DNA from 2 places in the Halobacillus sp. B29 genome. Region 2 is predicted to be linked to the other one. Evidence: predicted binding sites of a transcription regulator. Region 2 holds the regulator's gene; the other holds the start of a gene.
What was found. The regulator Rex, encoded in region 2, represses fermentation and respiration genes when NADH is low (regulators of the CRP and FNR family bind a similar motif). The targets are predictions, from matches to a motif close to TTGTGAAATATTTCACAA.

Region 1: ACTWP7_RS06615 (cytochrome ubiquinol oxidase subunit I) is a predicted target of Rex. The motif match lies at 1,752-1,769, and genes of this name have one in related genera.

What each region holds. Positions count from the first base shown of each region.
Region 1 covers NZ_JBQQCM010000004.1:77,102-81,535, reverse strand. The annotation lists gene ACTWP7_RS06620 (ABC transporter ATP-binding protein) at 1-1,574, shown strand, start outside; gene ACTWP7_RS06615 (cytochrome ubiquinol oxidase subunit I) at 1,873-3,228, shown strand; gene ACTWP7_RS06610 (cytochrome d ubiquinol oxidase subunit II) at 3,232-4,245, shown strand; gene ACTWP7_RS06605 (potassium channel family protein) at 4,405-4,434, shown strand, end outside.
Region 2 covers NZ_JBQQCM010000024.1:6,010-10,443, reverse strand. The annotation lists gene ACTWP7_RS19920 (MDR family MFS transporter) at 1-1,032, opposite strand, end outside; gene ACTWP7_RS19915 (SDR family oxidoreductase) at 1,283-2,107, shown strand; gene ACTWP7_RS19910 (redox-sensing transcriptional repressor Rex) at 2,219-2,869, opposite strand; gene moaC (cyclic pyranopterin monophosphate synthase MoaC) at 2,883-3,368, opposite strand; gene ACTWP7_RS19900 (ABC-F family ATP-binding cassette domain-containing protein) at 3,535-4,434, shown strand, end outside.

The DNA.
Region 1 (4,434 bases), on a different contig from region 2:
TTTTAATTCAACTTGTTGTCGGTATTTCTATTCTTTACCTGCTTAGTTATATTGCAAATACACTGAGGATTAAATATGTAAATATTTTAGGTCAGAATGTGATTTATGATCTTCGGCAGCATTTGTTTTCGCATGTTCAGCGGCTTTCTCACAAGTTCTTTGATTCAAGATCAGCCGGTTCCATTCTTGTAAGAATAATGAATGATATAAACTCTCTACAGGAATTGTTTACGAATGGTATTATCAACTTGCTTATGGATGTGGTCATGCTTACCGGAATTATCGCAATCCTGTTCTGGATGAGTCCGAAACTTGCCTTAGCTATTCTTGTGATCATGCCGCTAATGTTTTATATTTCTACGAAACTGCGCCGTAATATCAGGCGCTCCTGGCAGGATGTACGGATTCAGCAGTCTCGTCTCAACTCTCATTTGAACGAAAGTATTCAGGGGATTCGAATTACGCAATCTTTTTCACAGGAAAGAGAGAATGCAGAGTACTTCGATGGCGTGAACACAGATAACTTTCAGTCCTGGAATACAGCCACTAGAAAAAGTGCGATGTTCCGGCCGTTTGTAGAGATGAGTAATGCGGTTGGAACCGTTATCCTTATCTCTTTCGGCGCCTATCTGATCCTAAGCGGGGACATCTCCATTGGTAAATTCGTCTCCTTTGCCTTTTTCCTGGGTATGTTCTGGGAGCCAATTTCAAGGCTTGGTATGATGTACAATCAAATGCTCATGGCAATGGCCTCCTCTGAAAGGATCTTCGAATTTCTGGATGAACAGCCAAATGTAGAAGAAAAGACAAATGCGGTTGAACTGAAAGATATGAAAGGTCATATAGAATTTGACCATGTTCAATTTGCTTATGATGAAAAACGGATCGCTCTTCATGATATCAATTTAGAAATGAAACAGGGAGAGACGGTAGCTCTCGTCGGGCATACCGGATCCGGGAAATCGACTATTGCGAATTTAATCAGCCGTTTCTACGATCCAACAAAAGGAGCGGTTAAGATTGACGGAGTCGATTTGCAGGATGCGACCATTGATAGTGTGCGCCAGCAAATCAGTGTCGTGCTGCAGGATACCTTTATCTTCTCCGGAACCATTCTTGAGAATATCCGCTTTGGTCGTCCAACTGCCAGTGATGAAGAAGTGAAAGAAGCGGCTAAAGTGGTCGGAGCAGAAGATTTCATCAACCGTTTAAGTGAGGGATACGATACAGAAGTAGAAGAGCGCGGTAGTATTTTATCGGCTGGAGAAAAACAACTGCTTTCCTTCGCCCGTGCTTTACTTGCAGATCCGCGGATTCTTATTTTAGATGAAGCTACCGCAAGCATAGATACTGAAACGGAAGTTCGTATCCAGAAAGCCCTGCGTAAACTATTACACGGTCGAACGGCCATTATTATTGCTCACCGGCTGTCCACGATCCGTGAAGCGGACAACATTTATGTACTGGAGAATGGACGCATTCTTGAGAACGGTTCACATGATGAATTAATGGATCAAAAAGGTGAGTATTATGAATTAGTGAAAGCCCAGTTCCAAATGCTTGATGCCATCTAGGATTTGTATTCACCTATCACTTCCTGAGTATAAAAGGCACCCTTACCGGGGTGTCTTTTTTGTGTGCAATCTATCGTTAGAAACCATAAGGGATAGGGAATAGAACTTACAAAACGTTTTAGGCATACATTTAGACATCAAAGACCATATCGTGTATCATAAACTTAAATTAAGACTTTGTGAAGTTTGTCACAAAATAGTCATATACCTATCGCACTTAAACCGTTTTCACCTATTATACTAGGGGTAGATTGTCTGAATTCATAAGATTTACTAGCAGTAAGAGGGGGAAGGGAAGATGTTTGATTTAGATAGTGCTACGCTTAGCCGCATGCTGACTGCACTTACTCTTGGGTATCACGCGATCTTTGCTACGCTTGGTGTAGGTATTCCGGTCATGATATCCATAGCAGAATTCATAGGAATTAAAAAGAAAGATCCTCACTATACGCTGCTGGCAAGACGCTGGACAAGAGGATTTACCATTACAGTGGCTGTAGGGGTTGTGACAGGAACCGCGATTGGATTACAGCTCTCCCTTTTATGGCCGAGCTTTATGCAACTGGCAGGTAAGGTAATCGCCTTACCACTGTTCATGGAAACTTTCGCTTTTTTCTTTGAAGCTATATTTTTAGGAATCTATCTTTATACATGGGACCGATTTAAAAATCCTATGTACCACTGGCTGTTGTCCATTCCTGTTGTGATCGGCTCTACATTATCAGCTTTCTTTATCACATCGGTGAACGGCTTTCTAAACACTCCGCAAGGGTTTGAACTGGAAGGAGACACAGTTACGTCCATTCAACCATTAGCTGCGATGTTTAATCCAGCGACGCCCACGAAGGTTTTTCACGTCGTTTCTACATCTTATTTAACCGCAGCAGCTGTCCTTGCGACCATTGCAGCTATTTATCTATTGAAAAAGAAAAATACTCTTTACCATATGAAGGCCTTGAAACTTACGGTCGTTTCTGTATTCATTTTTGCAATAGCTACCGCTATAGCAGGTGACTTATCTGCTAAGTTCCTTGCTAAAGAGCAGCCGGAAAAATTGGCTGCCGGAGAATGGCATTTTGAAACGGAAGAAGGAGCAGACCTGGTTGTTTTCGGTACATTAAATGAAAATCAGGAAGTGGAGAATGCGATTCGGATACCAAATGGCTTAAGCTTTTTAGCTCACGGCGACTTTAATGCAGAAGTAACTGGACTGGATCAAATTCCGGATGATGAAGAGCCTCCGCTTTGGATTCACTATATGTTTGACTTAATGGTGACGATCGGTTTCTTCACACTTGGAGTTTCCCTTATGTACCTGGTGTTCTGGAAGGTGAAGAAGTGGAACGAATATCACCCGCTGCTCTTATGGGGGATTGCTTCTCTCGGACCATTATCTATGGCCGCTGTCGAATTTGGCTGGGTATTTGCGGAACTTGGACGGCAGCCATGGATTCTAAGAGGATTTATGACTGTCTCTGAAGGAGCAACCACCTCTCCATATGTTGGGTGGATGCTTATTCTATTCATTGGCTTATACATTGTGCTGTCGATCGGCTGTGTAATCGCGCTCCGTAAGATATTTAAAGGAAACCCGGCTGAACATGAGCTTGAACATCGTTATCCTGAAGTGGCAGCTACAAAGGAGGGTAACTAACTCATGAGTTATGAACTAGTTGGAATTTCTGTACTTTGGCTGTTTCTCTACGGCTACCTGATTGTAGCATCGATTGACTTCGGTGCCGGGTTCTTTGCTTATTTTGCTAAAGTAACGAAAAAAGATCACATCATTAATAAACTGATCTCTCGTTATCTCTCCCCCGTCTGGGAGGTAACCAACGTATTTTTCGTATTTTTCTTTGTTGGATTGATTGGATTTTTCCCGGATATGGCTTATTACTTTGGGCAATCCCTATTAATCCCGGGAAGTATTGCAATTGTCCTGCTTGCTATTCGAGGCTCGTTTTACGCCTTTGAAAACTATGGTTCAAAAGAGAATCATTTGTACATGTTTTTGTACGGAGCCACAGGCTTGTTGATACCTGCTGCTCTGTCAACGGCCCTCACGATCTCCGAAGGTGGTTATATTAAAGAAACGGAGAACGGGGTCCAACTAATGTACGGAGAGCTGTTTTCCAGTCCCTATTCCTGGAGTGTGGTTTTTCTCGCCATCGTCTCAGTGCTGTATATCAGCTCCATGTTCCTGGCCTATTATGCAAAGCGTGCCGGGGATCAACCTGCGCTCGATTTAGTTAGGAAGTACGCATTGTTCTGGAGTTCGCCAACCATTATTGCCAGTCTAACCACGTTTATTGCGCTTAGTCAGCAAAACCCGGAACACTTCCAGCGGGCAATCGATCTGTGGTGGGTTTTCGGAATTTCCGTGGCTTTCTTTATGGCTGCAGTTTTCCTAATCTATCAAGGGAAGTATTATGGATGGGCGTTCATCGCCGTAATGCTTCAATTCTTTGTAGCCTTTTTCGGTTATGGTGCTTCCCATCTACCTTATCTGCTGTACCCGTATGTCACACTGTCTGGCGGAGTGACAAGTGAATCTATGGCGGTGGCCTTAATTGTCGTGTTTATAGCCGGGTTATTTTTACTCATTCCATCACTTATCATGCTGATGCGGATGTTCCTATTTGATGCAGATTATGTCAAAGGTAAGAAGTAATAAGTTGTTCATGCAGCTTGCAGAGGACCTGCTTGGTTCTCTGCAAGTTTTTTTAAATTGTAATTGAAGGATTTTGACACATTCATACTTATGATGTGCAGAAGCGTATAATGTGATAGAATAACGTTAGATTTTCACTGAAAAGATGGAGGACAGATCATGAAAAAAGAATTTGCCGTGATAGGACTC
Region 2 (4,434 bases):
TCCAAGCGTCGCAAGTGCCATAATCGTAAGACCCGGCGGCACGACGTACTTGGGTCCTTTTTTATCGAGCAGCCTTCCGCCAAGAGACATAAATACACCGCTCGCAGCCGCTGCCGGCAGGAAGAGTAGTCCGGTCATGACTGCACTCATTCCATAAACGTTTTGAATGAGTAAGGGCAGCAGGAATATTCCTGAAAACAACCCAATGGAAGCTGCGCTTGTCACGATGATGGACACCGAATACGTAGGTACTTTAAAAACAGATAAGTTCAGTAATGGATCGTCCTGTCGGTTTTCATAGAACACAAATAAAACGACGGCGATCAGTCCCCCGACGATTAAAGCGATGTTTAAAGGGTCGAATAAGTTCTCTACAGTTCTTCCACGCCCTAAGGCAAACAAAATCGAACCGATACCTGAAGTGATAACCAGGAACCCGATTAAATCGAACTTCTTCTCGGGATGCGTCTCTGTCCGTTCCAGAAATTTAGAAGATAGGATTAATCCTGTTAACCCGAACGGGATATTAAAGGCGAACAGCCAGGGCCATTCTAGGTATTGGATTAAGAAGCCGCCGATCGTCGGGCCGATGGCTGGGGCGACCATTGCAGCGATCCCATATACTCCGACCGCAAGGCCGCGTTCATGTTTCGGGAAAGAATTAAAGATTAACGCCATCGCAATGGGAAGCATTAAACCGCCGGCCATTCCCTGTATAGCCCGGGAGATGATGACCATGGCTAACGTTTCTGAGAAAAAACCGGACAAAGAACCTGCGATAAAGATGACAAGTCCTGTGACGTACACTTTTTTCTTGCCAAAGCGGTCTCCAAAATAACCCGTCAGCGGCATCGTCATTCCCATAGAGACCATGAAAATAGTTAAGATCCAGCCCACAGCCACCGCATTGGAATCGAAGATCTCAATAAACTTCGGCAGGATTGGATTTAACATACTATTATTTAGGATAACGGTGAATGTACCGAAAAGAACCGATACAACCACAAGCCATTTTTTAGGTAGTTTACTCATCAGATGCCTCCTCTCTTGATTACTTCGGAACTCGAATTATTTTTCAACTATACCACTGATGATCGTGTTTCTCCACGTGTATGCTTATCTCTTTTCACGAGTGTTTCAAAGATCCTTTTAGATTATTCCACATCAGTGATTAAAAAAACATTTTCAACCGATTGGAAGCGTTTTAAAGAGACAGGGAGAGTTTTTGCTATAAAAAAGGGGGGTATGCAGTAGAAGAATGATTAAAGGAGGTTCTCAAACAATGGGACGACTAAACAAGAAAACAGCTGTCGTTACAGGCGCTGCTACAGGAATTGGCCAGGCTACGGTTAAGCTTTTTGCAGAAGAAGGTGCAACTGTTGTCTGTGCAGATGTGAACAAAGAAGATGTTCAAAATACAGTTAACGAAGTAAAAGACAACGGCGGAAAAGCCGAGTTTGTATATGTAGATGTATCGAATGAAGAAAGCGTAACAAGCTTAGCCCAACACGTGAAAGACACGTACGGATCCATAGATGTCTTATTCAATAATGCCGGAATCGACGAAGAAGGTGGAAAAGTCCACGAGTATCCCGTGGAACTGTTCGACCAAATTATCGCAGTCGATCTGCGCGGTACCTTCTTAACAAGTAAATACTTACTCCCTCTTATGCTGGAAAAAGGAAGCGGATCGATCATTAATACGTCTTCGATGTCGGGAAGGGCGGCTGATCTGGACCGCTCCGGATATAACGCAGCTAAAGGCGGCATTACGAACTTTACAAAGGCGATGGCGATCGATTATGCACGGGAAGGCATTCGTGTGAATTCCATTGCGCCAGGAACAATTGAAACGCCACTGATCGATGAACTGGCCGGTTCGAAACAGCAGGAGCAGGGCCGTGAATTCCGCGAAGCCAACAAGTGGGTCACTCCGATGGGGCGCTTAGGCGATCCTAAAGAAGTCGCAAATGTTGCGCTGTTCTTGGCCTCAGACGAAAGTTCGTATATTACAGGGGAGGACATTACGGTAGATGGCGGTATAATGGCTTATACGTGGCCGGGTAAGATGCTAATTGATAATCAATGGAAAAAAACTACTGATTAAGTAGATGAGGCTCAGAGTGAAGAACTCTGAGCCTTTCTTTTTAGTCAGCTTTCCCTTTATCCTTAGCCCCATAAAAAAACAGCCCAATCATCATTGGACTGTTCTTCTCCATTATTCTTCTTCCTCATCCAGAGGATAGTGTTTTAGAAAATAAACGAGTGCCTGCAGTTCGATAGCAAGGTCAATATGGTGGACACGAACATGGGACGGGACGGTGATCCGCGCCGGTGTGAAGTTCAGAATCGCGCTGACACCTGCATCTACGAGCCGGTCCGCTATGCCCTGCGCCTCGGACGCCGGAACAGTAAGAATGGCTACAGCCAGGTCCCCCATTTTCTCTTCCATATCATCAATATGCTCCACGCGGACACCGCCGACTTCACTTCCAACTCGTTCGCGGCTGGCATCAAAGGCAATCTCTATTTTCGTATTATTATTTTTTGTGAAATTATAATTTAAGAATGCGGTACCTAAATTACCTACTCCAATTAGCGCAACTTTTGTCGTTTCATCCTGATCGAGCGTCTTTCGGAAAAATGATAATAAGTACTCTACATTGTAGCCATATCCTTTTTTCCCAAGGGCTCCAAAATAAGAAAAGTCGCGACGGATCGTAGCGGAATCCACTTTCACCGCTTCACTCAGCTCTTTCGATGAGACACGCATTTTTCCCTGGCCGTGCAAATTATTTAAAAAGCGGTAATACAACGGCAATCGTTTTGCTGTAGCTTGTGGGATCTTAGTATGTTCTTCTAAATCCATGACTCTGCCTCCTTTACCGGCTCTCTCGCTGATAATCGCCGGTTTTGCCGCCTGTTTTCTCCATGAGATAGGTCGGCCCGATAACCATTCCTTTATCAAGAGATTTACACATATCATAAATAGTCAAAGCTGTAGAGGAAGCAGCAGTTAACGCTTCCATTTCTACCCCTGTACTTCCCTTTGTTTTCACAGCCGCTTGAATCTGTAATGTATAAGAATGGCCTGTTTCCCAGTCGAATGATATGTCGACCCCGCTTAATGACAATGGGTGACACATGGGAATCCAATCTGATGTTTTCTTCGCTGCCATAATCCCTGCTACTTGCGCCACCGCGAGCACATCGCCTTTGGATATTTCCTGATTAATAATTTTATGATAAATTTCTTCGTTGACTTGTACACAGCTGAAGGCCACCGCAGTCCGAATGGTTTCTCCCTTACTGGAGATATCCACCATACGGGCGTGCCCCTGTTCATTAAAATGTGTAAACTCTGACATGGTCTTACCCCTTTACGAGTAAATTCACAAACTTACTGTTAGTTACATTACTCTTATTCTAACAAAAAATCAACGGCTAGACGTTAAAGATTTCACAAACTCAGGGGCATTATCTTGCTAGAAGAATCCCCGATACGATACACTTATCTCATTGAGGTGAAACGACATGATTCTCATGCAATTAAATCAATTAACCAAACGATTCGGAGCGGAATTGATTTTATCAAATATTAAATTGGAAGTACAAATGAATGATCGCATCGCAATTGTCGGTCGAAATGGTACAGGAAAATCGACATTGCTGAAGATGATGGCCGGTGAAATGAGCTATGATTCCGGTGATATTTTTAAACCGAAGGAAACGACCGTTGGATACTTGGCTCAGGATACAGGCCTTCAGTCCGAGGAAACCATATGGAATGAAATGGAAAAGGTTTTCTCTCATTTAAAGGAACTGGAAGATGAACTGCGATCTATGGAAGCCAATATGGCAGACCCTGATCTTATGGATGATCCCGATCGCTATCAGCAGCTCCTCTCAACCTATGACCGGAAGCAGGAGTATTTCAAAACAGCGGGCGGTTATCAGTATGAAACGGAAATTAAATCCGTCCTGAATGGATTGAACTTCCATAATTTTGACTGGAACACACCAATCACTTCATTGAGCGGCGGCCAGAAAACTCGTTTAGCCCTTGGTAAGTTATTGTTGACCAGTCCGGATGTTCTAATTCTCGATGAGCCGACCAACCACCTGGACATCGACACGCTATCATGGCTGGAAGGATATTTACAGGGGTATAAGGGCGCGGTTGTCATCGTCTCGCACGACCGCTATTTTCTCGACAAGATCGTAAATACCGTTTATGAAATTGCCTTTCAATCTTCTAAGAAATACCCTGGTAACTACAGCGACTATTTGAAGAAAAAAGAAGCCGATTTTGAGATTGAAATGAAGCACTTTGAAAAGCAGCAGGAAGAAATTAAGCGGATGGAAGACTTCATTCAGAAGAACATCGTTCGTGCAACGACCAGTAAGCGAGCACAAAGCCGTCGGAAACAGCTT